DNA from 2 places in the Paenibacillus ihbetae genome. Region 2 is predicted to be linked to the other one. Evidence: a T-box and tRNA genes for the amino acid it is inferred to sense, from the RefSeq annotation. Region 2 holds a T-box; the other holds one or more tRNA genes.

Region 1 (24,232 bases), 1.4 Mb from region 2:
GGTCGCCGTATTGTCCGCAAGCCTTCTGGCTGCGTGCGGCTCGAGCAAGGAGACGCTTCACATTTACAGCTGGGCTGACAACTTCGATCCTGAGGTACTGGAGGATTTCGAGAAGAAGTTTAACGTGAAGGTCACGTATGACAACTATGCGAACAATGAAGATCTGCTGGCGAAGATTAAGGCCGGCGGCAGCGGCTACGACCTGATTCAGCCGTCCGATTACATGGTCAAGACCATGATTGAAGGGGATCTGCTGGAGCCGCTCGACATGAACAATATCCCGAACTTTGTCAACATTTCGGAGACGTTCAAGAACCCTTCTTTTGACCCGGGGAACAAGTACTCCATCGTCTACACGTCCGGTGTGACGGGGATTGCCTACAACAAGAAGTACGTGAAGGATGAGATCAACAGCTGGGAAGATTTGTGGAATCCGGAATACAAGGGTAAAGTGCTGCTTCTGGACGACAACCGTGAAATGATCGGCATGGCGCTGAAGAAGCAAGGGAAATCCAACAGCACGACGGACGAAGCCGAGATTAACGCTGCGGCCCTGGACCTCAAGACGCTGCTGCCGAACGTCCTTGCCTTCGACACGGATAACATCAAGCAGAAGATGATTCAAGAGGAAGGCTGGATTGCAACGGTATGGTCCGGTGACGCTGCATTCATCGCGGAAGAAAATCCGGATGTGGCGTATGTGGTGCCGGAGGAGGGCGCAACGATCTTCTCGGATAACTATGCAATTCCGAAGGGCGCGAAGAACAAGGAGCTGGCGGAGAAGTTTATCAATTTCATGCTGGAACCAGAAGTCAGCGCGAAGAACTACGAATATATCGGATACAGCAACCCGAATACGAAAGCGATGGAATTCCACAGCGAGGACTATCGCAGCAACACCATGATCAACTTGACCGACGAGGAGCTGGGCCGCACGGAATGGCTCGACAACGTCGGAGAGGCGCTCCAGATCTATGATCGCTTGTGGACCGAGCTGAAGAGCGGACGATAGAGAATTGGTGCTTTAGTACCCTTTTTATAAGCCTTGCCCTTAGGGGCAGGGCTTTTTCTATTGCAATGGGGATCATGACGGAGGAGCAGCGGTCTATAAGATTTACACAGGATCCCGATTGTTTGAGAACCCTATGAAGTGGTAAGACACTATAGAGAGCTGCGGTTTGCAGATCGATCGGGTGAAGAAAGCAGCCCGTTCGTAGAGCTTGGCCGTACATGGGGATATAAGACTATAAGCTCATATTTTTCATGTAGTTCCTGCAGCATGGAATCAAAATTGTCATTCACTTGTTACCAAACGGGGGGCCGAATTTTTTATAATGAATGAGGGTAATAAACAACTAATGGAAACTTAAATTGGAAAAGGTGGAACTTATATGAATACCAAATTTCGTGTATGCGCATCAATTATTGCAACCGGCGTCCTGCTCGGAAGTCTTGGCTTGAACGGACAGGTCATCGATGCAAGCCCCTCGAAACCCTCTGTTTCCGCCAGCCACAACGTAGCGAAGAAGAATGAAGTGACATTGAAGTGGAACGGCAAGGCCCTGTCCCAGAAGGGAGTTCTTCTGCACGGAGTTACATACGTACCGGCAACCGTACTCCGGGATGCGGCGGGCTTGCCTCTGAAATATGATTCGAAGAACCGTACGTATACGCTGAACGCCGGCTATCATCAGCTAAGCGCCGTTGTGTACGACTCGAAGGAAATCGGCTTGTCGGTGAACGGATTATACGCCGGAGAGCCTGGGGGCCAGATCATCAACGGACGGCTCTATCTGCCGTTCAAGACGGTCAGCGAATACTTGGGGATCCAGGGACAATGGAGTCCGTCCTCGAAGACGCTAAGCTTGACCAAGCAGCAGGCTGATCTAACGATCAAATCGGAAACGCTGAGGAAGACGATCCTTGGCGTGGAAGCTGTCGTGAATTATCCGGTTGTCAGCGGCCTGGGTAACGAAGAAGCTCAAAGCCAAATCAACAGCGTATTGAAAAAGCATGCCGAGGGCGTGATCGCCCGGGCAGAGGAAAGCATCAAGGAGCTTCCCCCGGGTGGAGATAGCTTCCCTTACGCATTCGAGGGCAATTTTGTGGTCCACTACAACAAGGACGGCCTGCTGAGCGTGACGGCGCATGAATATTCCTATCTTGGCGGCGCGCACGGCATGACCTTCAAGAACAGCTTTACATTCTCCCTGAAGGACGGGAAGCAGCTGAAGCTTGGCGATTTCATTGACCTGAAGGGCAAGAAGAAGAAGCTCGACAACCGCGTCCTGAGCGAGTTGAAGAAGGGCGGAGGCTACCTTGGCGGATTCCAAGGAGTTCCGGGAGATGCGGAATTCTACTTGAAGGATAACGCCGTCGTCCTGTACTTCCAGCTCTATGAATACACGGCATATGCCTATGGCTTCCCTGAATTTGAATTGAAGCTGAAGGAATGGAAATAAGGATGTGAACCGCAGGTTTTGAAACCATGGGATAACTGAATCCTAGGGGACACGGGGCCTGTGATCGTTTGATACGCTGTGATGTAAAGATGCAACAATGTGCCGGAATACAAACAGAAATCCCTTGGATGGCAGCCTGAGGTTTAACTTCAGGCATCGCGACCAAGGGATTTTTGTATGCGTAGGGCATGGCGGCGGGTTCTGCATCACAGTTGGGTATAGCTAATGAGACGGATATGGGCTTCACATGCTCATGAACCAATTAGGAATCCATCCTGATGCGATCCGATAGAATCTCATGTTGCTTGTTCGGGAGCCCTCCGTCTGAAGCGGGAATGTCCAATTCCGTAACCAATAAGACCGGCTCCCCAACCAACGACCGCATGGATAAGCGGATAAACCGTCTCCTCCGAGTGACCGGTGTAGTGGACGAGCCCGTAAAGGGGGACGGCGTAGAGAAGGACGAATGGAACGAGAATGACGTAGAGCTTCAGCAAGTAGCCGACGACCATGAAGAACACGCCGACGAGCCAATAAGCCGAGAACCAGCGGGGGTAGTAAATCTGATTGGTATACCCCATCACAAAACCGGAGAACAGAAGCAGAAGGACAAGAACAATGGAGGCAATTCCATGAATTGCATGCGGATCGGCGCCGGAGACGGCACGCTCCAGGTTCATGATCAGAAACGGAAGATGGACAAGCACGAGCATGAAAACAAAGGATATTTTAGAGCCGATCATAAGGACCTCCCTGTATGTAGGAATCAACAATGCAATTATACCAGGAATAACCAGTGGGGTTGGTCACTATGTTCTATACAGACATAAGAAAAAAGGCATGCACCTTTACGTGTGCATGCCTTTTGCATGTATTGCTTCTTACAGTCCTTGCGAAGGCGTCTTCTCCAACACCTGGTCGACGAGGCCATAAGCTTTGGCTTCTTCGGCTGTCATGAAGTAGTCGCGGTCGGTATCCTTCTCGATTCGTTCCAGCGGTTGGCCGGTGCGCTCGGCAAGAATACGGTTAAGCTTGTCGCGCATCTTCAGAATGCGGCGTGCCCGGATTTCGATATCCGTTGCTTGACCTTGTGCGCCGCCAAGCGGCTGGTGAATCATGATTTCGCTGTTCGGCAGCGCGTAGCGCTTGCCCTTAGCGCCTGCATTCAGCAGGAATGCACCCATGGAGGCGGCCATGCCGACACAGATGGTCGAGACGTCCGGCTTGATGAATTGCATCGTATCGAATATTGCCATGCCCGCGGTGATCGAACCGCCAGGGCTATTGATGTAAAGGTGAATATCCTTCTCCGGATCCTCTGCCGACAAGAACAGCATTTGGGCAATGATGGAATTGGCGACCACGTCATTGACGTCGGAGCCGAGGAAGATTATGCGGTCTTTCAGCAATCTGGAATAGATGTCGTATGCCCGCTCGCCGCGGTTGCTTTGTTCAACGACCATAGGTATAAAACTCACGTGAAAAACCTCCTCATTAAGTGCATCACTAATAAATACTGTTACCGTATTACCCACATGATAAACAATTTTAATCAAAAAGTCAAAGATAGTCAAACTATTGGGTAAAAAAAAGAGCCGTCATGGGCACTTTCGGGTAAGTCTTATATGAGAAAATTCAAAGATGGCGCGCCCGCGAGGAATCGAACCTCGATCTCAGGCTCCGGAGGCCTACGTCATATCCATTGGACCACGGGCGCATATAAAAATCAGCAACGAAGATGATTATACCCTATCTAATTGAAAAACACAAGAGCGGATAAAACATTGTTTTGATATATAGAGAGGTTTCGATTTGGCCATAATGTATAAGAATGATGGTTGCAGAGAAATATACGTTCGGACACTTGCAACCTGCATCATTATTGGTTAGAATAGGGGTGGGACTTAAAAAGTTATCCCGGGACATTTTACGTCCAACCAATAGAAGAGCCGAGACGAAAGTTTGCAGGAGTGGAATGCATGCGTAACCTATTAGAAATACAAGAGCAGCTTCTGCCCGATTTGATGGACACCTTTAAACGAAGGTACACGATTCTCCATCAGATCAAGCTGTCCGGGCTGGTCGGCCGACGAACGCTGGCGTCATCCCTGTCGATGACGGAACGGGTTCTGCGGGCTGAAACCGATCTTCTGAAAGCACAGGGACTGATCGAGATTGAGACGCTCGGCATGCGGATCAGCCATGCGGGCCTGTGTCTGCTTGAAGAACTGGAGCCGCTCATGAAGGAATTGTTCGGGCTGGTCGAGCTTGAGGAGAAGATCAAGAAGGCCTACGGACTCCGCAAGGTTGTCGTCATTCCCGGTGACAGTGAATCCTCTCCGGAAGTGAAGCGCGAGCTCGGGCGTGCCGGAGCAAGAACACTGCTAAGCTTCGTCGAGAACGGCGATACGATCGCCGTCACGGGTGGATCCACGCTCGCCGAAGTCGCGGAGCAGATGTCACCGTTGACAGCAGGGCCTTTGAAAGGCACCTGGTTTGTGCCCGCACGCGGCGGTCTCGGAGAGAGCATGGAAATCCAGGCCAACACGATTGCTTCCAAGATGGCGAAGCGCGTGGGAGCCGAATATCGGTTGCTGCACGTCCCTGACCTCCTGAGCGAGGATGCCTATCAATCTCTAGTGCAGGATCTGCACATCCAGGAGATTGTGGATGTCATCCGACGTTCCCGGATCATCATCCACGGGATCGGTGACGCGATGGAAATGGCCAGAAGACGCAAGCTGGACGAGGAATCGATCCGCAGCCTCCAGCAGGATGGGGCGATTGCCGAATCCTTCGGATATTACTTCAGCAAGGAAGGCGCGGTTGTCCACAAGATGCTGACTCTCGGGCTCCGGCTGGAAGACATCATGCAGACGGAGACGATCATCGGTATTGCCGGCGGCCGAAGCAAAGCCAAAGCGATTCATGCCGTGCTGAAATTCGGGCACGAGGATATCCTCGTTACGGATGAGGCGGCGGCGCTGGAGGTGGAGAAGGAGATCGATGCGGCGGCATCGTAGCCTTACGGTCCAGGCAGCATGGCAGCATACAGGAGCAAGGCCTCGTTATTCTTTATCCCGTTGTCTTGATCGGCTTAACGGCCGGTCTTGAATATATTAATTTTACAAATATGGAGGGAACTACTCATGGTTAAAGTAGGTATTAACGGTTTTGGACGTATTGGACGCAACGTGTTCCGTGCTGCGCTGAATAACAGCGAAGTAGAAATCGTTGCAATCAACGATTTGACGGACGTAAGCACGCTGGCTCACCTTTTGAAATATGACACGACTCACGGAAGACTGAATGCAACCGTTGAAGCTAAAGAAGGCGCACTGGTTGTAAACGGCCGTGAAATCAAAGTATTTGCTGAGCGCAACCCTGAAGCATTGCCTTGGGCTGAGCACGGCGTAGAAATCGTTGTTGAGTCCACGGGGATCTTCACAGCGAAAGAGAAAGCTTCCGCTCACCTGAAAGGCGGCGCTAAGAAAGTTATTATCTCCGCTCCAGCTACGGACGAGGATATCACCATCGTTATGGGCGTTAACGAAGAGAAATACGATGCTGCTAACCACACCATCATCTCCAACGCTTCTTGCACAACCAACTGCTTGGCTCCATTCGCTAAAGTTCTCGACGAGAAGTTCGGCATCGTGAAAGGTATGATGACTACCGTTCACTCCTACACGAATGACCAGCAAGTGCTTGACCTTCCGCACAAAGATCTGCGTCGTGCTCGTGCAGCTGCAGAGAACATCATTCCTTCCACAACGGGTGCTGCTAAAGCGGTTAGCCTGGTTCTGCCGCAATTGAAAGGCAAGCTGAACGGTATGGCAATGCGCGTACCTACGAAGAACGTTTCCGTAACGGACCTCGTTGTTGAGCTGTCCAAGAACGTAACGCAAGAAGAAGTTAACGCAGCGCTGAAAGCAGCTGCTGAGGGCCCATTGAAAGGCATCCTGAACTACTCCGACGAGCCGCTCGTATCCAGCGACTACAATGGCGATCCTGCTTCTTCCACAATCGACGCGCTCTCCACAATGGTTGTTGGCGACAACATGGTTAAAGTTGTTTCCTGGTATGACAACGAGTGGGGCTATTCCAACCGTGTCGTTGACCTCGCTGCTTACATCGCAAGCAAAGGTCTGTAATTGATCCAGCCCATCAATCGAAGAGGAGTTCCGTTTACGGGCCTCCTCTTTGGTTCATGGTTTTACCTGTTTTCATGCCAGAGTACTGGGAAGTAACGAGAGAAGCCGGTTCTGGCGGGCGATTAGACAGAGAAACGAAAGCAGCGGCATGCTGCCCGGCGAGGAGAACATTTTGTTAGGAGGAACGTGGAGATGAACAAGAAAAGTGTGCGTGACGTAGAAGTAAGCGGCAAACGGGTGTTTGTCCGCGTCGATTTCAATGTACCGCTCGAAGATGGTAAAATTACAGACGACACTCGGATTCGCGAAACTTTGCCGACGATTCAATATTTGGTGGAGCGGGGCGCCAAGGTCATCCTGGCGAGCCACTTGGGCCGTCCAAAAGGCGAGGTTGTCGAATCGCTGCGTCTGAATCCTGCGAGCGAGCGTCTGTCCGAGCTGTTGGGCAAGCCGGTAGCGAAAGCGGACGAAGCTGTAGGGGAAGCGGTAAAAGCCCAGGTCGAAAAGCTGCAAAACGGCGACGTGCTTGTGCTTGAAAATGTTCGTTTTTATCCAGGTGAAGAGAAGAATGATCCGGAGCTGGCGAAGCAGTTCGCAGAGCTTGCCGATCTGTTCGTGAACGACGCGTTTGGCGCAGCACACCGTGCGCATGCATCTACTGAAGGTATTGCTCATCATCTTCCAGCCGTATCCGGCCTCTTGATGGAGAAGGAGCTGTCCGTTCTCGGCAAAGCCCTCTCGAATCCGGATCGTCCGTTCACGGCGATTATCGGCGGCTCGAAGGTTAAGGACAAAATCGATGTCATCGACAACCTGCTGAACATTGCCGACAACGTGATCATCGGCGGCGGACTGACGTATACCTTCCTGAAGGCGCAAGGGCATGAAATCGGCCAATCTCTACTTGACAAAGAGAAGCTGGATGCCGCGCTCGGATTCATCGAGAAAGCGAAGCAGCTCGGCAAGAATTTCTACCTGCCTGAGGATATCGTCGTTACCGACGAATTCAGCGCAAATGCCAACACCAAGGTTGTCAATATCGACGGAATTCCGGCGGATTGGGAAGGCATTGATATCGGACCGAAGACTCGCGCCAAATACGCTGAGGTCATTAAAAACTCCAAGCTGGTTGTATGGAACGGACCTATGGGCGTATTCGAAATCGAACCATTCAGCCATGGTACCCGTGCAGTGGCACAGGCATGTGCAGAAACGGAAGCCTACACGGTGATCGGCGGCGGGGATTCCGCAGCAGCTGCTGAGAAATTCGAACTCGCTGACAAAATGGACCATATTTCCACCGGCGGCGGTGCGTCTCTTGAGTTCATGGAAGGCAAAGCACTTCCTGGTGTTGTGGCACTGAACGATAAATAAAGATATAGATCAATGATTTTGGATAGCTAATGTGGAAGAAGCTTGAACCCCGGCTCACCGGGGGAATAAAGGAGTGAACTGTGTGAGAACACCTATCATAGCTGGCAACTGGAAAATGTTTAAGACGGTTCCAGAAGCAAAGGCTTTTTTCGAAGAGGTTAAAGGCAAAGCGGAAGTAGAAGGCGTGGAGAGCGTGATCTGCGCACCGTTTACGAATCTTCCGGCTTTGGTGGAAGCAGCCAAAGGAACGAACATCAAGATCGGCGCGCAAAACCTCCATTTTGAAGATAACGGCGCATTTACAGGCGAAATCAGCGGTTTGATGCTGAAAGACCTGGGCGTTGATTATGTCATTATCGGACATTCCGAGCGACGCCAATACTTTGCGGAAACCGATGAGATCGTGAACAAGAAGGTTCATGCGGCATTCCGTCACGGCTTGCTGCCGATCGTATGCGTAGGCGAGAAGCTGGAAGAGCGTGAAGCCGGCCAAACGAAAGATGTGTGCAAGGTACAGACCGAGGCCGCATTTGCAGGTCTTCCTGCAGACCAAGCGGTTCATGTTGTCATTGCTTACGAGCCAATCTGGGCTATCGGTACAGGCAAATCTTCCACGGCTGAGGATGCTAACGAAGTGATTGCCTATATCCGCGAGCTCGTTAAGGGCTTGTACGGTGAAAGTGTTGCAGCTCAAGTACGGATTCAGTACGGCGGCAGCGTGAAGCCTGAAAATGTAGCGGAGTATATGGGACAAAGCGACATCGACGGCGCGCTCGTCGGCGGTGCAAGTCTTCAGCCGGCTTCCTACATCGCACTCGTTGAGGGGGCGAAGTAAGATGACAGCTCCAAGACCAGTAGCCCTGATCATCATGGATGGTTTCGGGCTTCGCAACACCGAAGCAGGCAATGCAGTCGCTCAAGCGAACAAGCCGAATTACGACCGGTACCTGAAGCAGTATCCGAACACGACGCTTACCGCTTGCGGCGAAGCGGTCGGCTTGCCGGAAGGCCAGATGGGGAACTCCGAAGTGGGCCACCTGAACATCGGCGCAGGCCGGATCGTGTATCAGGATCTGACCCGGATCTCAAAGTCGATTCGGGAAGGCGAGTTCTTCGAGAACGATACGCTGGTCGAGGCGGTTCGCGCGGCAAAAAACAGCGGCAAGAAGCTTCATCTGTACGGGCTTGTGTCGGATGGCGGGGTACATAGCCACATCGAGCATATGTTTGCGATGCTGGACCTGGCCAAGAAGGAAGGCATGCAGGACGTTTACATCCATGGCTTCATGGACGGACGGGATGTAGCGCCTGACAGCGGCAAGCAGTTCGTGAAAGATCTCATTGCGAAGATCCAGGAAGTGGGCGTTGGACAGATCGCTACATTGTCCGGACGCTATTACGCGATGGACCGCGACAAGCGTTGGGATCGTGTGGAGAAGGCTTACCGCGCCATGGTATACGGAGAAGGACCGAAGTACACCGATCCGCTCAAAGCGATTACCGAATCGTATGAGAAATCCGTATATGACGAATTCGTCGAGCCTACGGTGATCGTTGATGACCAAGGCCAGCCGATAAGCCTGGTGGAAAGCGGCGATTCGGTCGTCTTCCTGAACTTCCGTCCTGACCGCGCGATTCAATTGTCCCAGGTGTTCACGAATAAGGATTTCCGCGGCTTCGACCGTGGTCCGGGATTCCCGCAGAACCTGCATTTCGTGTGCTTGACCCTGTTCAGCGAAACGGTGGAGGGCTTCGTTGCCTACAAGCCGAAGGATCTGGACAACACGCTGGGCGAAGTGCTGGTGCAGCATAACAAAAAGCAGCTGCGCATTGCGGAAACCGAGAAATATCCGCACGTGACGTTCTTCTTCAGCGGCGGACGCGATGTCGAGCTTCCGGGCGAAACGCGCATCCTGATCAATTCGCCGAAGGTAGCAACCTATGACCTCAAGCCGGAGATGAGCGCTTATGAGGTCGCAGATGCGTGCGTGAAGGAAATCGAAGCTGAGAAGCATGATGCGATTATTCTGAACTTTGCGAACCCGGACATGGTCGGCCACTCGGGCATGCTCGAGCCAACCAAGAAGGCGGTTGAAGTGACGGATGAGTGCGTCGGCAAAGTGGTTGAGGCCGTCTTGGCTAAAGGCGGAGTCGCCATCATTACGGCTGACCACGGCAATGCGGACATGGTCTTTGACGAGAATGGACGCCCATTCACGGCTCATACCACCAACCCGGTTCCGTTCATCGTTACCGATGAGAACGTGACGCTGCGCGAAGGCGGCATTCTGGCCGATATCGCTCCGACGATCCTCGACCTGATGGATCTGCCGAAGCCGGCTGAAATGACCGGAACTTCCATGATTGCGGCGCGTAAATAAAGACGGACAAGATCTTAAACCATAAACGATACCAAAGAAAAAGGAGACTATACCCATGACTATTATTTCTGACGTATATGCTCGCGAAGTCCTTGACTCCCGCGGCAACCCGACTGTAGAGGTTGAAGTATACCTGGAATCCGGCGCAATCGGACGCGCGATCGTTCCATCCGGCGCTTCCACTGGCGTTCACGAGGCGGTTGAGCTTCGCGACGACGACAAATCCCGTTACCTGGGCAAAGGCGTTCTGAAAGCTGTTGAGAACGTGAACGAGATCATCGCTCCTGAAGTAATCGGCATGGACGCGCTTGACCAGCTCGGCATCGACAAGCTGATGATCGCTTTGGACGGAACGCCTAACAAAGGCAAGCTCGGCGCAAACGCGATCCTGGCTGTATCCATGGCTGTAGCGCGCGCTGCTGCTGACGCATTGGATCTTCCGCTGTACGTATACCTTGGCGGATTCAACGCCAAACAGCTTCCAGTACCAATGATGAACATCGTGAACGGCGGCGCTCATGCCGACAACAACGTAGACGTTCAAGAGTTCATGGTACTGCCTGTGGGCGCACCTAGCTTCAAAGAAGCGCTTCGCATGGGTGCTGAAATCTTCCACAACCTGAAGTCCGTTCTGAAAGGCAAAGGCCTGAACACGGCAGTTGGCGACGAAGGCGGTTTTGCTCCAAACTTCACGTCCAACGAAGATGCACTGTCCTCCATTATCGAAGCGATCGAAAAAGCTGGCTACACGCCAGGCAAAGACGTATTCCTGGGTATGGACGTTGCTTCCACGGAATTCTTCAAGGACGGCAAATACGTTCTGGAAGGCGAAGGCAAATCCTTCACGCCTGCGGAATTCGTTGACCTGCTCGCTTCTTGGGTAGACAAATACCCAATCATCACCATCGAAGACGGATGCTCCGAGGACGATTGGGAAGGTTGGAAGCTGCTCACTGAGAAGCTGGGCAACAAAATTCAGCTGGTTGGTGACGACCTGTTCGTTACGAACACTGAGCGTCTGGAGAGAGGTATCAAGGAAGGTATCGGTAATTCCATCCTGATCAAGGTTAACCAAATCGGTACATTGACTGAAACCTTCGATGCAATCGAAATGGCAAAACGCGCAGGCTACACCGCTGTTGTCTCCCACCGTTCCGGTGAGTCCGAGGACAGCACGATCGCTGACATCGCTGTTGCTACCAACGCAGGTCAGATCAAGACGGGTGCACCTTCCCGTACGGACCGCGTAGCGAAGTACAACCAATTGCTTCGCATCGAAGACCAATTGGGCGAGCTTGCTCAATACAACGGCTTGAAGTCGTTCTACAACTTGAAGCAACAATAATTTGAAATGAAGAAGCCCAGTTCCTGCTGTTGCGGGGGCTGGGCTTTTTATTTTGCGCTTTTCTGGGAGTGGGGAAGGGGCTGTGGCTGCACATTTGTTAGCGTGCCGTGGGGCGGTGCGTATATCGGCTTCGGTCGCTGTTAAAATCGGGAAGCTAGAATGGAATAGGTAGAGGATGCTTCCCGATTTTAAAGGCGAGCGCGCTGCTCCTCCGCCGATATACGCACCTGTGGCAGGGGAGAAAGTGTGCAGCCCAGCCACGTGGGTGTCTCATGGAAGCACAAAGGCAAAGCCCGGCTTGCTGCAAAGGCAGGAGCCGGGCTTTTTCTGGAGGAGGGGGAAGGGGCTGTGGCTGCACTCGTTAGCGAGCCGTGGGGCGGTGCGTATATCAGCTCCGGTCGCTGTTAAAATCGGGAAGCTGGAATGGAGTAGGCAGAGGATACTTCCCGATTTTAAAGGCGAACGCATAGCTCCTCCGCCGATATACGCACCTGTGGCAGGGGAAGAAGTATGCAGCAAAGCCCTTGTGGGTGTCCCATGGAAGCGCAAAGGCAAAGCCCAGCTTAGCTGCAAAGGCAGGAGCCGGGCTTCTTGGGGTGAGGGCGTTGGCTGAAGGCTGCACATGGGGATGGTGCCGTAGGCCGGTGCGTATATCGTCTCAGGTCGTCATAAGTCTGACTTTTCAAGGTTATTAATTTTTGTATGTAAGTTTTTTACCTCAGCCCTTAATTTTGTGATGTCCTCTTTAATTTCAGATCGGTTAACCGCAAGTTTTACGATTCGATATAGGACTAATAAAACAACAAAGATTATGACTAGATTGGCGATCAGGCCTCCAAAACCAAATGCCGAACCCATATCAACACCCCCTTATCATGGGATTTTATTAAACTATTTACAATTATACCATTAATCGCGCTCTTCGTTCGACCGTATGGTGAAAACAACCAATTGCTTTGCACCAGGCTCCTGCTCTTGCGGGGGCTGGGCTTTTTATTTTGCGCTTTTTTCGGGAGTGAAGGGAGGGGCTGTGGCTGCACACCTTTTAGCGTGCCGTGGGGCGGTGCGTATATCAGCTCCGGTCGCTGTTAAAATCGGGAAGCTAGAATGGAATAGGTAGAGGATGCTTCCCGATTTTAAAGGCGAGCGCGCTGCTCCTCCGCCGATATACGCACCTGTGGCAGGGGAGAAAGTGTGCAGCCCAGCCACGTGGGTGTCTCATGGAAGCACAAAGGCAAAGCCCGGCTTGCTGCAAAGGCAGGAGCCGGGCTTTTTCTGGAGGAGGGGGAAGGGGCTGTGGCTGCACTCGTTAGCGAGCCGTGGGGCGGTGCGTATATCAGCTCCGGTCGCTGTTAAAATCGGGAAACTAAGCATGGAATAAGTGAGGATACTTCCCGATTTTAAAGGCGAACGCGCTGCTCCTCCGCCGATATACGCACCTGTGGCAGGGGAAGAAGTATGCAGCAAAGCCCTTGTGGGTGTCCCATGGAAGCGCAAAGGCAAAGCCCAGCTTAGCTGCAAAGGTTAATGGAAACAGATCATGATAGTGGCAATCTGAATTCAGTCAGTGGTCATCATTATCTTGGTATGCAAGTATCCTCCAGGGTCTAGATTATCTCTGGGCGGATAAGGTAAGATCGGTTGGAAGCAATCCAGCCATTCATTCTTCTTTGGACGGTGACGGAAAACGCTTTACCTTTGTTGCTTTCCAGCAAACGAAACCAATTCTACAGGTGGAACAACTAGACAAATACAGTACGAAACAAATAGGCACAGGTAAATCCCAATTTCCTTTTGATTCCTGCTGCATTCAAGTGTTTGAGGACTTTCTTTTGTCCTATCATATAGAGGGCTGTGTGGTAGTGGAGGCTCGACACTCTCACTTTTACCAACGAAGCGGTGTTTTTCTATTTTTCGTCAAGGAGTCTATTCAATCGTTCTTTAACCCTCGTTGTACATGCTATTAATCTGTTTTTTTTCTCTGCAAAAGTGAGTTATTAAGATAAATCGTGAAAAGAAATGTAACCAATTGGTCTGTTAGCGTGTTTATAGTATGTAGGCGCCTACATTTTTTAAAATTTATTTGGGAGGAGATACGAAGAACGTAACAGCCTATCTACTTAACAGAATCTTCCGCTTTCTGGAGGCTAAGTTATATTGAGACAGAGCCAATAAAGATTTTTCTGCAGCTGGCCAGCACATCTATGATGTCAGGGAAATCTCGTTTAATTGATATTAATTACAACTAATAGGAGGCACATAATTTGAAGAAAAGTTTAATATTATTAGCTGCATTACTACTCATGCTTAGTGTTTTCCCGCAATTCGCATTTGCAGATATAGGGATACTTTTACAATAAACAATGTTTATGAATATGACAATGAAACCTATGAAAAGATTAAACAATACAATAACTTGAAGGTAGATCTGATATCTGACAGTGACCTATCTCTTGTTTTAGACACCAAAGATGGGATTATCGAGGCTGAGGGTTTATATGAAATCAGCCATGACACTGAGTCAAATACAACTCTAATCTCAGCTCAGGGAATGTTGCATACTGGTGAATCATACGTATTAAAACTTGGATATGACAAAAAAGAGAATGCAAATGGTGATTTAATTATTACAAAGCCTTCTATTGGCAATGAGTTTCCTGAAGAGACTTTCATACATTTTAACAATAATGAGTGGATTTCTTTAGAAAATATGCACGAAATTATTGAGAAAAATAGCCAAGGACTTGTGATGCCAATGGCTGATAATCTGCCGTATGTTAAGTCAGCGAAATATGGTAAATATACTTTCTCAAATGTTCAATGGAATACTAACAACCTTGTTTCAAATAATGACAATAACCTCCAAATTAAATTCCAACCTCTTTTTTCGAGTATCAATACTTGGAAAGATCCTTATGGAAGAACTGGACAATTGATTAAAAAGCAGTCTGGGATTTATACTCTATTAACTCGATATGAATCTTATACAACTACAAGTCCTTATGCTATTGCATACACTTATCCTATCGTTAAAGAAACTACTAAAACAACTATACCGATTACAATTTCCTACGCTGGAATAGGATCAGAAATTCAAATTCCAATCGGTTCAGATAACAAAAAGACTGATGGTAATCCTGCTCGTTGGGATTTGAGTAATATTAATATTCCATTACAAGATTCAAGTGGAAGAGATTTAGATAAATATACTATTCAAGGGATCACAAAAATTACAGGTAAGGGTGCCAATGTTAAAATTCAGGCAGGCGTATATGTTAAAATAGGAGCCTTCTATTCTTTTTATGATAAACCAGCCCAGTGGACAACCTTTACCGATACGTATAACCACGATATAACTGCAAAAGTTCAATAGATATTTCCTTGTTCATAATAAGACGGAGACTGGTTGACAGCCAGTCTCTTAAAATGCTTAGGGGGAAAACATGAAGAATGTCCTGATTTTGTTGTTGTTAACTTTATTAGTTTCGGGATGCAGTAAAAATAACACTGAGAAGGCCACAGATTTTTTGTTAGAAAATCAAACAAATGAGGTCACAGTAGTAGTTTTTACAAATAAATCATTAGAAGATTCATATACTGAAACATTACAGAAGAATATTGATTATATAAATAATAACTTGAGGATTGATAAACCCATCACAAATGTTTCGTTCATTGACGTTAGCCAGGATCAAAAATTTAATTATGAAAGAATTTTCGACTTAAATACATTCCCGCAAATTGTTCTTTTTGAAAAAGATGAAATTGTTTTAAAAACTACCGATTCTGAAGAACTTATACGTCATTATGAGAATTAAACAGGCTAGCCTTTGAGAACTGTACGGTAAGACAAGCCCCGCTGGCTATTACAAGTCTTTGGCTTGTCTTTTCTATTTGATTAATAATTGTACAAGAAAAGCCTATAATATCGACATTAGTGGTGAACGTTCTTCCCCTTCCAGCTCATATTGCTCCCCCGCAACAGACTCGTTTATTGAATCACTACTATTCTTAGTAATGCAAACTATATCGTTTTTAGAAATGCTGCCACCCTTGACCTCATATTCAATCATCGGTTCCTCTGAGAAGTAATTTGAGTTTCGAAGTGTGAGGCGACAGGTCACCAAGTTTTTTCTGGAATCGTATTGTGGAAGGCCATTTTAATAGACGGATTGTAATTATGAAGTGCAACACCTACTGGAATTAAATAAAAAAGGGCCCATGGCCCGATTCGTGTAAAATGAATTCCTACACCACATTCACACAAGGAGAATCCGCTATGAGCTACACACGGCTTAGCATAATTGAACGCAGCAAGTTAGAAATCCTCCATCAGCAAGGCAATAGTTTGAGAGCCATTGCAAAAGAACGGGGAAGACATCCTTCGACGGTTTGCCGTGAGTTGAAGCTTGTTGCTGCGTTGTAGCCCTATCGGGCTGAAAAAGCCCAGCACGCTTATGAGGAACGCATTAAGGCTTCCGTTTCTTCGGGTAAATGGTCAGACCTCTTGTCTGTTTCCTTAGAGGAAAAGCTCCAGCGACGTGGTCTCCAGAGCAAATCATGGAACGTTTCCGCACAGAAGGCACTGATGTCGCTCAAGTTGAGGATGAGGAGCTCGCCCATTCACTAGATCTAATCAACCACAGGCCTCGTGGGTTGGCGAAACCGCTCACGAATCTTTCACAGAGGAATTGTTGCACTTGGTATTACAATCTGTCATAACAATTAAAGGCTAAGCAGCTCCTTTCAAAATACAGGTAAGCGGGACGGCCCATCATCGCTTCTTCCAGAACAGCTGCAGCGCCACCTTGGCGCACCACAGAGAAAAGACGAAGAACAGCAGGGCCCAGATAATCGCGGGAACCACAGTCATATTGGCCAGATTGCTTGCGTCTCCTGCTTGCGATGGCTGGCTCAGCGCCCGTATGGCCAAGGTCAACGGCCCCATGACGGACTCCTCGAGCACGAGAAAGGCCAGAAGCAGGTAATAGAAATTACGGATTTTCGGTCCCAGCATGTAGAAGATAAGATTGACTATGATGAAAATAATGAGCCACCACAGCCCATACCCCTTGTGTACGAAGAAAATAATCATAATAACCGCCAGCGCGGTAATGGTCATTAAGCCTTCGCCCTGCCGCTTACGGGCATATCCCAGGAACATGAGAATGGCGAACACGGAGGCCGATATATACCCTGCCAGCGAGACAATAACAGGACTCCAGCCCCCCGAGGACAGCATGGAATACGTGACGCCGCTGTGATCGGGGTTCAGCTCAATGCTGAGCACTCGGCCGGACATGAGGAGGGTCATGAGTGCGTGTCCCAGTTCGTGAATCATCGTATCGAGGATGCGGAACCAGGAAGAGAAGGGGATCAGCCGGGTCAGAATGGCCGCTCCTACCAGAAATAATAGTGCCTTGATCCATTTATTCATCAGGAAGTCCTTTCCGGCTTCAGTCTTTGATCTGGAGCATCGTTCGCTTTCATCCCTTATAATATAGATGAGTTTCATATGAAAATCCATTAGACTGGCCATGCAAAATGGTATAATTGAAGTCATGACGGAGGTTCATGACCGATGAAAAATGAGAAGCCGGATTTCAATAATGACAAAAACAATCACATAAAGCACATAAGACAAACCACGCTGGTCAATGATCAGGGGATTCGTTTTGCGGAAATCGAGTTCGGCGGGGAGGAGCGGGACATGCCGCTTGCCGCCCGGACCGGGGAGGGGCTGGATCCGGATCAAGAGCAGGATCGGCAAACGGAGGCACCTCAAGCACCGATGGGGAGAAGCTCGTTGGTTGTAAAGCCGCAGCAGCCCCTCGACCTGAATTTGGACGACAGCTTCCGTTATGTGACCAAGGAGCAGCAATTCGCGCTGAAAGCACGGGAGCTGGCCTGGCATACGGAGCAAGAGGCTCCATTCGTTCCGTTCAAAACGTACTGGCCGACGTACGAGCAGATGAGCCCTGAACAGTTTCGCTGGTATTTTTACTGGCGGGAGGAGGTACGGTCCGGCCGGTACCCGGATACGGATTTATCCTATTTATTCTTGTACTTTTACGAGCTGATTCACGGCGTAGGCTGGAGCGACCCGCGGCAAGGATACGATTTGATGCTGCAAGCATGGAACGCTTACCGAGAGCGTTATGCCAAGCTCAATATGTATTTGCGGGAATGGCTATATGATTTTATGATCGTGCATCACCTGGATATGCCGATTCCCGAGACGTATGATCGCCTGCCGAGGGCCATTTCGCCGGAATTGAAGGAACGGGAGTACATGCGGCGCTTCTCCCTTCAGCCTGCCGAGCTGACCTGGGAGCTGCTGTGCGGTCTGCTGGATTATGATGCCGAGAAGAGCCGTTTCTATCAGGAATCCGGACGCAAGGACATGCAGCGGTATGCCCCGAGGGTTGTGGCGCTGGTCGACAGCTATTTGGCCAAAAAGACGGGGCAGCGCTTCATCGACCGCTTCCAGCCCCGGCCAAGGCAGGTCAAGCGATATCTGTTCCGCAGCGCGGTGTATGATCATGGTCTGCATGGGCGAACGGTTGTCCTAACGATCCTCTCCTTAAGCGAGTATGCCCCGTTGCGGGCCTACATGACCGGGTTGACCCGGCTGACGGAGAACAAGCTGAGGGAGCTTAGGGGCTTCAAAGGACGGCTTCGCGGGACGGAAGCCATCGGACCGGATGTGGCGCAGTTGGTTGAGCGGTATTTGACCAAAGAAATAGAACTGCAGCTTGAAGCCGAGCGCAGGAAGAGCATCCCGGAGGTGCAGATCGATACAAGAAAGCTGCAGCGCCTGCAGCGGGAGTCGGATGAGGTCCGCGACATGCTGCTTGTCGAGGAGGCCGGATCGGAGGAGGCCTTGAGTGAGAAGTCCTCATTAGTCCATGCAAGCTCTGATCAGTCCCCGAAAGCCGTCTCATCTGGAAAGCGTAAACCGAAGAGTGTGGATGTCGTTCAGGCCGTGATGGACTTTGATGCGGGGCTCCCTAGCGAAGATTCTTTCGGAATGGAACCGCGGATCAAAGGGACGACTAACGCAACGACCGTAAAAGCGGCAAAACTAACGACCGTCGAAGCGGCAAACGTACCGACTCGACAAACTACAGGGGGATCTTATGCGGAAACCGCTGAAGTAACGCTTGGCGCTAGAGCTATGCCTCATATTGATCGGGGACCGGAGGCTGAAGCGAATAAAGCGGAGGAAGCATCCCATTCACACGGACAGGCATGGCAATGGAATGTGGAGGATGAGGATTGGCAGCAGCTTGCGGAGCGTCTGACGTCTGCGCATATGGAGATTCTGCACGCCTTGAAGGCTGGGCCGAATTCGGCTGCACTGCAGCCCATTGCAGAACGCGCAGGCTCGATGCCTGCCCTGCTGCTGGATGAAATTAACGAGGCTGCGATGGATACCATTGGCGATCTGCTGATTGACGGAGAATCCATTGCGGAAGAATATATCGACAAGATGGATGCTTTGAAGAGGATATAAAAGCACGGACGGTACAACCGGCCTCTAATGCTTTTGAAAGAAGGTGAATTTCGATCATGAACGAGCTAAAAATCCCGAAGCGGCTTACCACTGCCCTTGTGAACTCCATGACGGCAGGCGTCGTGCCGCGCGTTGGGCTTGAATATATTGCCGTCGGGCGTAAACCGGAGGTGAAGTCGATCCTGCGGGATATGGACAATATCGCCGAAGGGGGAGCGGCTTTCCGCCTTATCACGGGACGTTACGGCAGCGGCAAGAGCTTCCTCCTCCAGATGATACGAAACTATGCAATGGACCGCGATTTCGTCGTGGCGGATGCGGATTTGTCGCCGGAGCGCCGGCTGGTAGGCACGAAGGGACAGGGGCTGGCGACGTACCGGGAGCTCATGACCCATCTGTCAACGAAGACGCGGCCTGACGGCGGAGCGCTGGAGGCTATTCTGCAGAAGTGGATTGCGGCGATTCAGCAGCGGATCATGGTTGAGGCGGACCTTCGGCCGGATGATCCCACCCTGAACGAACGCGTGGAGCTGGACATTTTCGCGGTGACGAATGAGATGCAGAATCTGGTGCACGGATTTGATTTTGCGAAGGTGCTGGCTGCTTATTGGAACGGCTATAAGCTTGGCGACGATGACCGGAAAGCGGCGGCGCTGCGATGGCTGCGCGGGGAGGTGCCGACCAAGACGGAAGCCCGCAAGGAGCTCGGCGTGGGGGTCATCATCGACGATGACAACTGGTACGACTATATGAAGCTGTGGTCCGAATTCACGGCTGCGATTGGATATAAGGGACTGCTGCTGTTCATCGACGAAGGGGTTAACTTATACAAAATCACGAACAGCATCTCCCGTCAGAGCAACTATGAGAAGCTGCTCACCATGTTCAATGACACGATGCAGGGCAAAGCCCAGCACCTCGGAATCTACATGGGCGGCACGCCGCAGTTCGTCGAAGACGAGCGCCGGGGGCTGTTTAGCTATGATGCCCTCCGCTCCCGTCTGATCGATGGACGTTACGGCAGCAGCACGCTCCGGACGTATACATCCCCCATCCTGAAGCTGGACATGCTCTCGTACGAAGAAATTCTCATCCTTCTGCAGAAGCTGCGGGACATCCATGCCTTTCACTTCAAGTATGAGCCGCAGCTGACGGACGAGCAGTTGGTGGCATTTATGCAGGCTGCCTTGAACCGGCTGGGCGCGGAAGAGCTGCTGACGACCCGGGAGGTCGTGCGGGATTTCATGGACCTGCTGCACACGCTGCATCAGCATCCGGAAGCCACTTTCGAGCAGCTGCTGGGGGAGCGTGCGGAGGCGCAGCCGGCAGCCAGCAAGGGAGCGGATGAGCAGGGGGACGACCTGGACGATCTGTTGGCGGAGTTTGAGCTATGAGTGCTGCGAATCCTTTTTCCCGATTGGCGCCATTCATTCAGGAGTTTATCTACAAAAAAAGATGGGATACCCTTCGCGAGGCACAGGTTGAAGCCTGCCGCGTCCTGTTCGATACGCCGAACCATTTGCTGATCGCATCAGGTACGGCCTCGGGGAAGACGGAGGCGGCGTTCTTTCCCGCCCTGACGGAGCTGTATAACAAGCCTTCAAGCTCGGTAGGCATTTTGTATATCGGGCCGCTTAAGGCGCTGATCAACGACCAGTTCGAGCGCATCAGCGATCTGCTGAAGGAGGGGCAGGTTCCGGTATGGCACTGGCACGGCGACGTGTCCCAGGCAGAGAAGACGAAGCTGATGCGGAAGCCTTCCGGCGTGCTTCAGATTACCCCCGAGTCGCTTGAGGGGCTGCTGATGAACCGGCCGAATGCGATACCGGCCTTGTTTCAGGATCTGCGGTACGTCATTATCGACGAGGTCCATGCGTTCATGGGGGCTGATCGCGGCATTCAGGTGCTGAGCCAGCTCACCCGCATCGAGCGGATGGCTTCGTGCGAGCCTCGCCGGATCGGCCTGTCGGCTACGCTGAGCGACTATGAGACCGCTGCCGGGTGGCTGGGTGCGGGAACGCAGCATGCGGTCGAGGTCATTGCTCCGCAAGGCGGGCGGAAGCTGCGGCTGTCGGTAGAGCACTTCTCCTTTCCCGATGCGCGGGACGAGAAGCAGGCCGAGCAGCTGGAGCTCGCGCGCAAAGCCTACTATGATTTCGTGTACGATCACACGCATATGAAAAAAGCGCTCGTCTTCACAAACAGCCGCTCGGACGCAGAGCTCACGACGCTGGAGCTGCGGCGGATCGCAGCGAAGCGGCAGCAGCCGGACGTCTTCCATGTGCACCATGGAAGCATCTCCGCCATGCTGCGCGAGGAAGCGGAGGCCGCGCTGCGGTCGGGTCCGGGGCCGGCGGTGGCTGCGGCGACCCTAACCCTGGAGCTCGGCATCGACCTCGGCGAGCTGGAGCGGGTCATCCAGCTCGGTGCGCCGTACAGCTGCTCCAGCTTCGTGCAGCGGCTCGGCCGTTCCGGCCGCAGGGGAGACCAGGCCTCCGAGATGATGTTTCTTTGCCCGGAGGACGAGGATGAAGAGGCGCTGCTGCCGGCGCGTATGCCTTGGATGCTGCTGCGCGCCATCGCCGTGATCGAGCTGTACATCCGGGAGAAATGGGTCGAGCCGCTCACCTTGCGGAAGAAGCCGGTGGGCGTGCTGTACCATCAGACGATGAGCACGCTGAAGAGTATGGGAGAAGCCGAGCCGCAGGACCTGGCGCGGGCCGTGCTTACGCTTCCGGCATTTCGCGGCATAGAGCCGGAGGAGTATAAGGAATTCCTGCAGTATTTGCTGCAGACCGATCATATCCAGCGCACGGAGGAAGGCAGCCTCATCATCGGTCTTGGCGGGGAGAAGATCGTAAATAACTACCGCTTCTATGCGGTGTTTAAGGACGATGAGGAGCATGTCGTCTACAACGGCTCCGAGGAGATCGGATCGATTACGACCGTGCCGCCTCCGGGCTACTGCTTCTCGCTGGCCGGAAAGCTGTGGAAGGTAGAGGAAGTGGACACCAAGCACAAAGCATTGTACGTGAAGGCTGCCAAAGGCAAGGTCGATACGTTATGGCTGGGGGCCGGCGGCGATGTCCACACCCGGGTCGTGCAGAAGATGCGGGAAGTGCTGGCCGACAGCACCATCTATCCGTATCTCGCGCCCGGTGCCGTGAACCGCCTGGAGCGAGCCCGCCGGCTTGCCCGGGAGAGCGGGCTGCTGAAGCAGGTCGTTATCCCGGCGGGCGGGGATTCGCTGTTTATACTGCCTTGGGCGGGCAGCAAACAGTTCCGGACGCTCGAACGGCTGCTGAAGCATAACCTGTCCGAGCCGCTCTCCTTGCGTTCGATCGTGCCGATGGAGCCGTATTACATGATCGTTGCCGGCAAGGCGGATGCCGGGACGCTGCTCGAGGAGATCCGCCGCGAGCTGGCGCAATGCAGCGACGCCAGTTCGCTGCTGGATCCGGACGAGGCGCCTTATCTCGGCAAATACGACGAGTTTGTGCCGCCGAAGCTCGTCCGCACGGCGTTTGCGGCTGATGGGCTGGATGTGCAGGGTTTGGCTGAGCTGCTGCGGTCGTGATAAGCCTTGCGGGGGATACTCAAGCCAGCGTTCATAGGCGCGAACATAGGAGCGAAGTGAACATGCAATCGAAAACAGCCATGGAAGAACGGGACATGCCCGATTCCATGGCTGATTTTTTATTCTTCACTTTTTGATAGCACATAGGATTTCAGGTCATTAAAACGTTTCTCGTTTTCTCGGATCCACTTCGTTTCATCGCTGGATGAGCCGGGACTCGTCGCAGGATCTCCGTTTAGGATCTATAACCAGGGAGATAAATTATTCCAGCTTTGTCGATCTGTGTTACAATATTCATAGGTAGAAAATACAATACTTTGAATTTCTGTGAACTAGAGGTGAAAACAGCTGTGAAAAATAGAAACAAAACAGGTATTGTTGTGGCCCTAATTTATTGTTTTGTCCTTTATGCGATTTTAATTGATGCACCCCCTGGTGAGGCTCCGGTTAATCCGCCATGGGCACCCGCCATGATTCCGCTTGGAGCTGTTATTATTACATCTCTTTTTGATTATGTGATCAAGTTCGATTTCTTCGAAAAAAAGAAAAAGTGAATGGATAAAATGCCAAAATTAAAAATTGCGAAGTCTTTTAGTGGCTGGAGTTCTGCTCTACATTTCTGCTCTACATTTAATTGAATTCCAGCCTTTGACTGAAACCCTGCGGACATCTCTTCAAGAAATGATCCCTTCGTTTATTTTCTTAATTTAAAGAGCCGTCTGAATCGGCTTAATCATCGCATGTAATCTAGGTTATCCCCAAAATGAACCTTGGTGATGTCATTGACCAAAGGCTTCTCTTCCTTTTGGAACCGTACTACCCTCCCTCAAAAGGTTCTTCCATCACTCGCACGCAGATGGGGCCATCCCGTGCACTTCCGTCGTCTTCCATCGGCCCCGAGGATTGGTGCGAATGCCAAGCCTCGCATAAAATTCCCCCTACCCGAAAAAATAAGCATTGTGCTCAACGCCATCGTATGGTAACTTATGTACATAAAAACGTTTTTATTGCAAAGGAAGATCAGTGAATGGGCAAGGTAACCATCAAAGATGTCGCAAGAGAGGCCGGCGTATCGATTTCGACGGTATCGAACGCGCTCAATGACGTGGACGTGCTGAATCCCGAGACGAAGTCGCATGTGCTGAGGGTTGCGGAGCGGCTCAACTACGTGCCGAACCTGAACGGCAAGCTGCTGAAATCGGGCAAGACGAAGATGCTTGGCTTCTTCACCACCAGCGTATCGGGGCCCTATTTCTATACCCTCGTGGAATCCATGTCCCGCGAGTGCGACCGTCTCGGCTACGGGCTGAACGTGTTCGTGACGAAGGACAAGCAGGTCATTATGAGCAACATTCTGGGCGGGCGCGTAGATGGCGTCATCATTTTCGAAGAGCTGAGAATTGATGATAAAGACATTGCCGTC
Region 2 (6,716 bases):
AGGCATTCTGAAAACTGATCAACCACGAAACTTATAAGTATGAAGCGATACGTATGAGAGGAGAGGAAATCCAGTGATCCAATACCCGTTCTTGCAGGAAGGGGCGACCATCGGCATACCCGCTCCGTCATCCGGCGTAGAGACCGAATTGCATGGGTTATTGACGCAAGCGATCAACCGGATGGAGGCAAGGGGATTCCGTACGATTGCCGGAGATACCGTCTGGATGCAGGACAAGGCTAAATCCGCTCCTGCACGTATCCGGGCACAAGAGTTGAATGCGATGCTGCAGAATGAGAAGATCGATCTGATCATTCCTCCATGGGGCGGAGAGTTATTGATCGAAATCCTGGAGCATATCGAGCTTGACCAAGCAAGACCCAAGTGGATTCTCGGCTACTCGGACACGAGTGTGCTCCTTTTGGCGCTCACGTTAGTAAAAGGCATCGCCACAGCGCATGGCACCAATCTCATTGATCTGCGCGGGGAGCAAACCGATCCGATGACTTCGCTTTGGCAAACCGTGCTGTCAACGTCCAAGGGCGGGTCTGTCGTTCAGCAATCTTCCGAAACCTATCAGAAGGAATGGCAGCATGACAACCCGACTCCCTGGGTCTACCATTTGACGGAGCCGACGGAATGGAAATCCGTCACGGGCGCTCCTGCCCAAATGAAGGGACGGCTGCTCGGGGGCTGCATCGATGTCATCCGCCACCTGATCGGCACTCCCTACGGAGATGTGACGAGGTTCCGACAGCAATTCATCGGAGATGAGCCCATCCTGTGGTACTTCGAAAACTGCGAGCTATCTACGACCGATCTACGCCGCTCTCTTGTCCAGATGAAGCTTGCCGGCTGGTTCGCGGGCTGCTCCGGCATTCTGTTCGGCAGAAGCGCTGCAAATCGTCCCGTCGAGAATTACGAGGCGGAGGACGTATACCAAGACCTTGCCCGGGAGCTTGGCGTTCCCGTCGTGTATGATATCGACTGCGGGCATGTCCCGCCGCAGATGACATTGATCAATGGAGCATATGCCGAGGTGAATGTAAGGGACGGCAAAGGAATTGTCGTGCAGACGTTTCGATGAGGTCGTAGACAGCTTATAACCGCTTCGTTCAGTCTGTGCTGGGGGATCGGAGAAAGGCCGAAGCTTTTTGCGGGAGGAATCGGTTCATTTTTACGGAAAGCTGGGGTATTATGAAATAATCCTACAGCAAGTACATCAGCGGCCGGCGTAGCGTTTATATCTTACACAGCTTCCCGTCTCACATCCGTGCGAGTCTTATAATAGTAGGAACTTATTTTTGATCATCCTTGAGGAGGCCTTTATCAATATGCAGCTTACGAAAATATCGCAAAATTCCGCCATTCTATTGGAGCATGCCAAAAACTCAGGAATGTCATCCGCAGAGCTGTTGGATGCCGTCCGTTCACGGGAGGTGGAACGGTTCGGGAAGGCCCAAACCGGCCATTTCCATTACGATGAGTTGTTCTCCTATGCCCGGGAGCACGGGGAGGATCTGGAGAAGGCTGTACAGGAAGGCTACAGAATTACATTTAATACGCGGAACGGCTTGAAGATCTGGCTGGAGGAGGCGTTTGGCATCAGCTCGGAATCCGACTTTCGCGTAGGCGAAGGGATCATTGATCAGCTGCAGCTGACGGAGGAACAGCTGGACCGTTTGAAGGATGCGCTCGCCGTCAATTGGACCGTTCAAGAAGAACCCCTGACTGGTGGGAAGATCCAGGTCAAACTTACGGTTAGAGGGCTGCAATAGAAACAGGAAAAAAGCCGTCATCCATCGGGATGGCGGCTTTTTTGGGACTACTCCCCGGTCCTTTAGAGGCGAAAAGCCTAAGCGTTCATCAGGCAATATTCCTTGAATAAGGAGCGGCCCGGATGCCCTGGCATACGATTTTTACATCCGGCTTGGTGTAGGCAGCCCCAGGACGTCAAGCGCATCGCCCAGCGTCTCTTGAAACACCGAGGTCAGCCATACGCGGAATTGGAGGACCTCATCCTCCGCCTTCAGGATCGGGCACGCCGAGTAAAAATTGTTAAACCATGAGCACAGCTCGTAGGCGAAGTTACAGATCGCGCTCGGAGTCAGCTCGCGTCCGGCCGTGACGAGGGTGTCCTGCCAAGTACTGATGTGTCTCAGCAAGGCGTGCTCGGCTTTTTCCATCGCTGGAAAATGCGCAGGCCTAACTGGCTGTATACCGGATGCCTTCGCTTTATTCAGGACGCTCAAGGCGCGTGCATAGGAATAGAGCAGGTATACCCCCGTATTGCCGGATATTTCGGTTGCCTGCTTCAGATCAAATACGACCTCGGTCTGAAGTGCAAAGCGAAGCAGATAGTAACGGATGGAGGCGATCGCGATTTCGCGGCTGGACAGTCCGTTCTTATCCGAGCGGGTCTCCTCGATTACCTTTTCCACTTGCCCGATAAGCTCCGTAATTTTAATGCCGATCCCTTGACGCCCGGACATCGCGTAGGAGGCCTTCCCGTCACTTGTATCAATTCCGAGATCCGCCGCAGCCGACGGACTGAGGGAAACGACCCCGTAACTGACATGACGAAGCTTCTCCGCTTCCTTGACGAATCCCAGGCTTTCAAGCGCCTGCTTGACCATCGCCTGCGGATATTGCTGCCTGTAGTCGATAACGTTAATGACCATGGAGGCTTTGCCGAAGGGCTGCTGCTCGCCGTCAGCGCTTGTTGTCCATACATGCTCCGTAAATTTTTTGTAGGCAAAATCCTTGGCCAACACCCCGTATTTCCACAAGTGATACGCGATGTCCTTGGCCGTGTAGGTCAAAATGCCGTTGGAGCGGACCAGCACCTTATCCATGCTGTGCTCGGCCTCCGGATTTCCCGCAGCTTCTTCGCCGCCGGATTGCTTCAGCACCCAGCATCCCGCCAGCCTGCCCTCGGTTTCCTGCTGGAACAACGCCGTATTCTTCAGCAGCTCAAATGCATAATCCCAGAAGCCCTCTCTCACGATGCTACTCTCCCACACCAGCAGATCATACTCGATGCCGAACTGCTTCATTTCCTCCAGATGCTCTTTAACGATTCGCTCCGCCACGAGAAGTCCGATCCATGACAGGTTTTGGTGTCCTTCCTCCAGGGCGTGAAGCACTTCGGTTCGATGCTGCACGAGCGATGGATCCTGCATATACGCCCGATTGGTGGCAGAGTAAACATCCCAGCAATAATCCCCGAACCGGGCATGCGCTTGAGAGAGCGGAGTGTGAAGGAGGCCGACGACCGTATCAGCAAGCTGATTCCCCAAATCGTCGATGTAGTTATGGACTTCGACTTGATAACCGAGCCTTCTCATCAATCTGACCAGGGTGTCGCCGATACAAGAATTTCGCAGATGGCCGATGTGCGCCGATTTATTCGGGTTGATGGACGTGTGTTCAATGACGATTTTCTCATCCGGGGCCGTAGGCAGCTCGAAATGCTGTCCCGCCCACGCCTCCCAGCGGATGCGCAGATTCAAAAAGCCAGGTGCCGCGACCTCAACGGAAGCTATGAGTTCGAGAAATGAGGCGTTCTGCTGAAGCTCCTGCTGAATCAGCCCGGCAATTTCAATGGGTGCCTTGCGCAAAACTTTGGCAAGCTGCATGGCGACGTTGGTCGCATAATCTCCATGCTCCATGCTGGCTGGCTGCTCGATGCGGACCTGTATGGAATCCGGCAGCTTCGTGCCGAAGCTTTGGCACACCTTGTTTACGGCTTGTTCCAGGCTTGCAATGATAAAGTGACTTAACATAATGGTGAAATCCCCCTTTTAACAGTGACAACGATGTCTGAAAAAATAAAAAAAGCCCGCGTCTCCTAAGAGACGAGGACTTTTGCTCGCGGTACCACTCTTGTTGTCAAACCCTCAAATGAAGGTCGGACCCCTTTGCTACGATAACGGTGTAAACCGGGTCACCCTACTGTATGCTTTCGGATAACCGTCTCATGGGTCCGTTTCACCGACGGCTTCGTACCGGTTCCCACCTGTCCCGGCTCGCTTGGACTGAAGCGCGTGCAGCTACTCTCCCAATCACAGAACTTAAGTAATAATCGAGTTTTTCATATTATAACCAATCTGCTTCGAAAATCAAGACGATAATTTTATTTCACCGCTACCAGGAGCGCACCGACCGCAATCAGGGCAACGCCGGCCGCGTTAATCCATGATATTTTCTCGCCCAGAAAAACAAAGGCAAGAATGACCGCAATTACGACGCTCAATTTATCGATCGGTCCAACCTGCGAAACTTTGCCGTACTTCAGCGCCAGGAAGTAAAACAGCCAGGATAAGGCACCGGCAATCCCGCTGAGCACAATGAAGCTAAGCGCCTTTTTCTGCGTTAGAATATCGCCGAGCTGCGAGAATTTCCCCTGAACGGCTATAACCCCGAGCAAGAACAAAGCCATGATGACCGATCGAATCGCCGTTGCGGAATTCGCGTCGATGTTCTGCAGGCCGATCTTGCCGAAGATGGCCACGAGCGCAGCGGCTACGGCTGACAGCAGCGCGTATATGAGCCATAAAGGCATACGTATCCTCCTTTTTTATGTATATAGCTTGGCAAAACATTCGAATCCGACAGGATTCTTTTTTATATTATAGGGTAATCGGAAAAAAGCCATTATTTTTTCGCGAAAACCAGGAACATGAAATTCGGACATCCGAATACTGTGGTAGGAAATTCCTTCCTAAGTGGAGAAATGGTAATGCATCAAATGTGCTTGGAGGGATGATGCTTGAATCGTGATCAAGACATGAATCGTTGGGGTTGGACAGGGGATAAGGTTATTCGGAGGCTCGTGATCAGCGTCTTGATCCTAAGCCTGCTCGCCGTACCTGTATCAAGCGTTCTGGCAGATACATCCGGTCAACAATCGGATGCTCTCGCTTCGGATGCTGCGAGCCGGTCAGCCGTTTTTGATCAACGGATGCAGCAGGCATTGGAGAAGGCGGAAGCCGTGATACTGAACGAAACGGACTTTCCAATTGAAGGAGCCGTTGGTTTTGCCAAAAATCGTACGCCGCTTCCAAAAGGCTTTCGTGAAAAATTAGCCGACCGGATCATGGATGCTGGCGGTAAATTCAACTCACTCAGCGATCATGTTCGTATATCACTCGGCTATATGGCCGCTGGCGGCGATATAAACCGCATCGGAAGCATTGATCTGCATGCGCTTCTGATGAACCATGCGGGTCTTGAACGGGCCGGCGTTCCGGAACTGGCCGAAGCTTACCTGATGTCATGGTATTACCATCCGACGGCTCTTAACCGGCTGGAGTGGTACCCGGATCTGATCGTTTATCGTCTGCGGGAACGGCAAACGAAGGAAGGCGGGTGGTCGGCCCGCGATTCTGGTCCCGGCGATATTCGAACTACGGCGAAGGTGCTTACAGCGATAGGGAGTCCCGATGAGCCTTCATCCAAGCCTGCACTGGATTGGCTTCAAACCAAGCTTGAGGGCAGCCGGACATCCGACCTTGAGACGACCGCTGTTTCCGACGTGGTGATTGCACTATCCAGCATTGGACTTGATGCGGCGGCTTTTTCAGAGACCGGCGTGCAGCTGATGGATACGCTCCTTGGGAGACAGCTCCCTGGAGGGGCTTTCGCCGAGGTGGAGGACGGCAGTGCCAGCATGGAAGCGACCGTTCAAGCTTATTTGGCATTGACTGCTTACAAGCTGTATGCCGAGGCCGGAGATCGATTGTATGCAAGCTTGAACCATCCGATTCCCAATAAGACGCGTGTACATGTGGAAGGACCTGAAGGAACGATCGCGGAAGGGTGGATGGAGTTAGGGAGCAACGAAAATTTGGTGGAGGCAGCAGCTGCCTTTTTGAAGAAATCGGGTGTTGCATATACAACGCGCGTGAGTGAGCACGGTGCATTATTCACCTCGATCGGAGGCGTAACGAACGGCCGCTATGGCGGCTTGGACAAATGGGAAATCGCTGTACGCAGCATCGGGAACTGGTACATTTTGAAAGATGACCTGATCTATTATTCTGACCCGGAGGAGGTGCTCCTCTATTACTCGGATCAAACTGCGCTCGTCGATCATATCCAAATCGAATGGAAGTATGAGAATGGGCAGATTATAGGTGGAACACCTAGAGCCGATACTCCGTTCACATTGACATTGAAAAAGGCAACACGACAGTTCGGGCACATGGCCGTGTCGTCAGGCATCCAGGTTTCGCTTGGCGGCAAAACGGCCGTAACCGACAAGAACGGAAGGGTATCCTTTCCTGGACTGAAGCCCGGAGTCTATGAGCTTACCGTCTCTTCCTATCGACAGGGCCGAGCGCCGTTACTTGCGAAGCGGACGGTTCCTTTTCCCGTGTCATCCCCTGAACTGTCGAGTTTTACAGACGCCGGAAAGGTATCGAAGTGGGCCGCCTATGACGTGGCATCGGCACTATCGGAAGGCTGGATGCAGGGCGTCAGCCCGGGATCGCGTCCGCAGCTAGCACCGAAGCGAGCCATGACGCGGGCAGAGTTTGTCGTTATGCTGCTTCGTGTCCTGCGTGAGCCGGCGAACCCTCGTTCATCGCGTTCGTTCGCGGATGTTCCGGGCGGAAGATGGTATAGCGGCGAAATTTCCAGAGCGGTGAAGCTTGGTATTATCGGTGACAAGCTTCGGTACTTTGGACCCGGTGAGCTTGTAACCCGCGAAGAAG

Evidence for each region. The T-box of region 2 lies ahead of BBD41_RS07480 (arginine--tRNA ligase). A T-box ahead of a tRNA ligase gene usually reads a tRNA of that ligase, here a tRNA-Arg.
Region 1: it has a tRNA-Arg gene. The T-box ahead of BBD41_RS07480 (arginine--tRNA ligase) is inferred to sense a tRNA for this amino acid. The anticodon was not compared.

Annotation. Positions count from the first base shown of each region.
Region 1 is NZ_CP016809.1:2,974,016-2,998,247, reverse strand. Features, by position in the region: gene BBD41_RS13335 (ABC transporter substrate-binding protein) at 1-1,012, shown strand, start outside; gene BBD41_RS13330 (PdaC/SigV domain-containing protein) at 1,392-2,462, shown strand; gene BBD41_RS13325 (hypothetical protein) at 2,759-3,205, opposite strand; gene clpP (ATP-dependent Clp endopeptidase proteolytic subunit ClpP) at 3,344-3,940, opposite strand; tRNA gene BBD41_RS13315 (tRNA-Arg) at 4,105-4,179, opposite strand; gene BBD41_RS13310 (sugar-binding transcriptional regulator) at 4,442-5,485, shown strand; gene gap (type I glyceraldehyde-3-phosphate dehydrogenase) at 5,612-6,616, shown strand; gene BBD41_RS13300 (phosphoglycerate kinase) at 6,809-7,990, shown strand; gene tpiA (triose-phosphate isomerase) at 8,073-8,825, shown strand; gene gpmI (2,3-bisphosphoglycerate-independent phosphoglycerate mutase) at 8,827-10,371, shown strand; gene eno (phosphopyruvate hydratase) at 10,427-11,716, shown strand; gene BBD41_RS13275 (hypothetical protein) at 12,383-12,574, opposite strand; gene BBD41_RS13265 (hypothetical protein) at 14,133-15,089, shown strand; gene BBD41_RS13260 (hypothetical protein) at 15,160-15,534, shown strand; partial or broken gene BBD41_RS30770 (transposase) at 15,996-16,300, shown strand; gene BBD41_RS13250 (M50 family metallopeptidase) at 16,491-17,153, opposite strand; gene BBD41_RS13245 (TerB N-terminal domain-containing protein) at 17,298-19,232, shown strand; gene BBD41_RS13240 (ATP-binding protein) at 19,289-20,626, shown strand; gene BBD41_RS13235 (DEAD/DEAH box helicase) at 20,623-22,809, shown strand; gene BBD41_RS13230 (hypothetical protein) at 23,160-23,363, shown strand; gene BBD41_RS13225 (LacI family DNA-binding transcriptional regulator) at 23,837-24,232, shown strand, end outside.
Region 2 is NZ_CP016809.1:1,631,451-1,638,166, reverse strand. Features, by position in the region: gene BBD41_RS07490 (S66 family peptidase) at 74-1,087, shown strand; gene BBD41_RS07485 (hypothetical protein) at 1,335-1,778, shown strand; gene BBD41_RS07480 (arginine--tRNA ligase) at 1,920-3,785, opposite strand; T-box leader at 3,851-4,077, opposite strand; gene BBD41_RS07475 (EamA family transporter) at 4,136-4,564, opposite strand; gene BBD41_RS07470 (S-layer homology domain-containing protein) at 4,772-6,716, shown strand, end outside.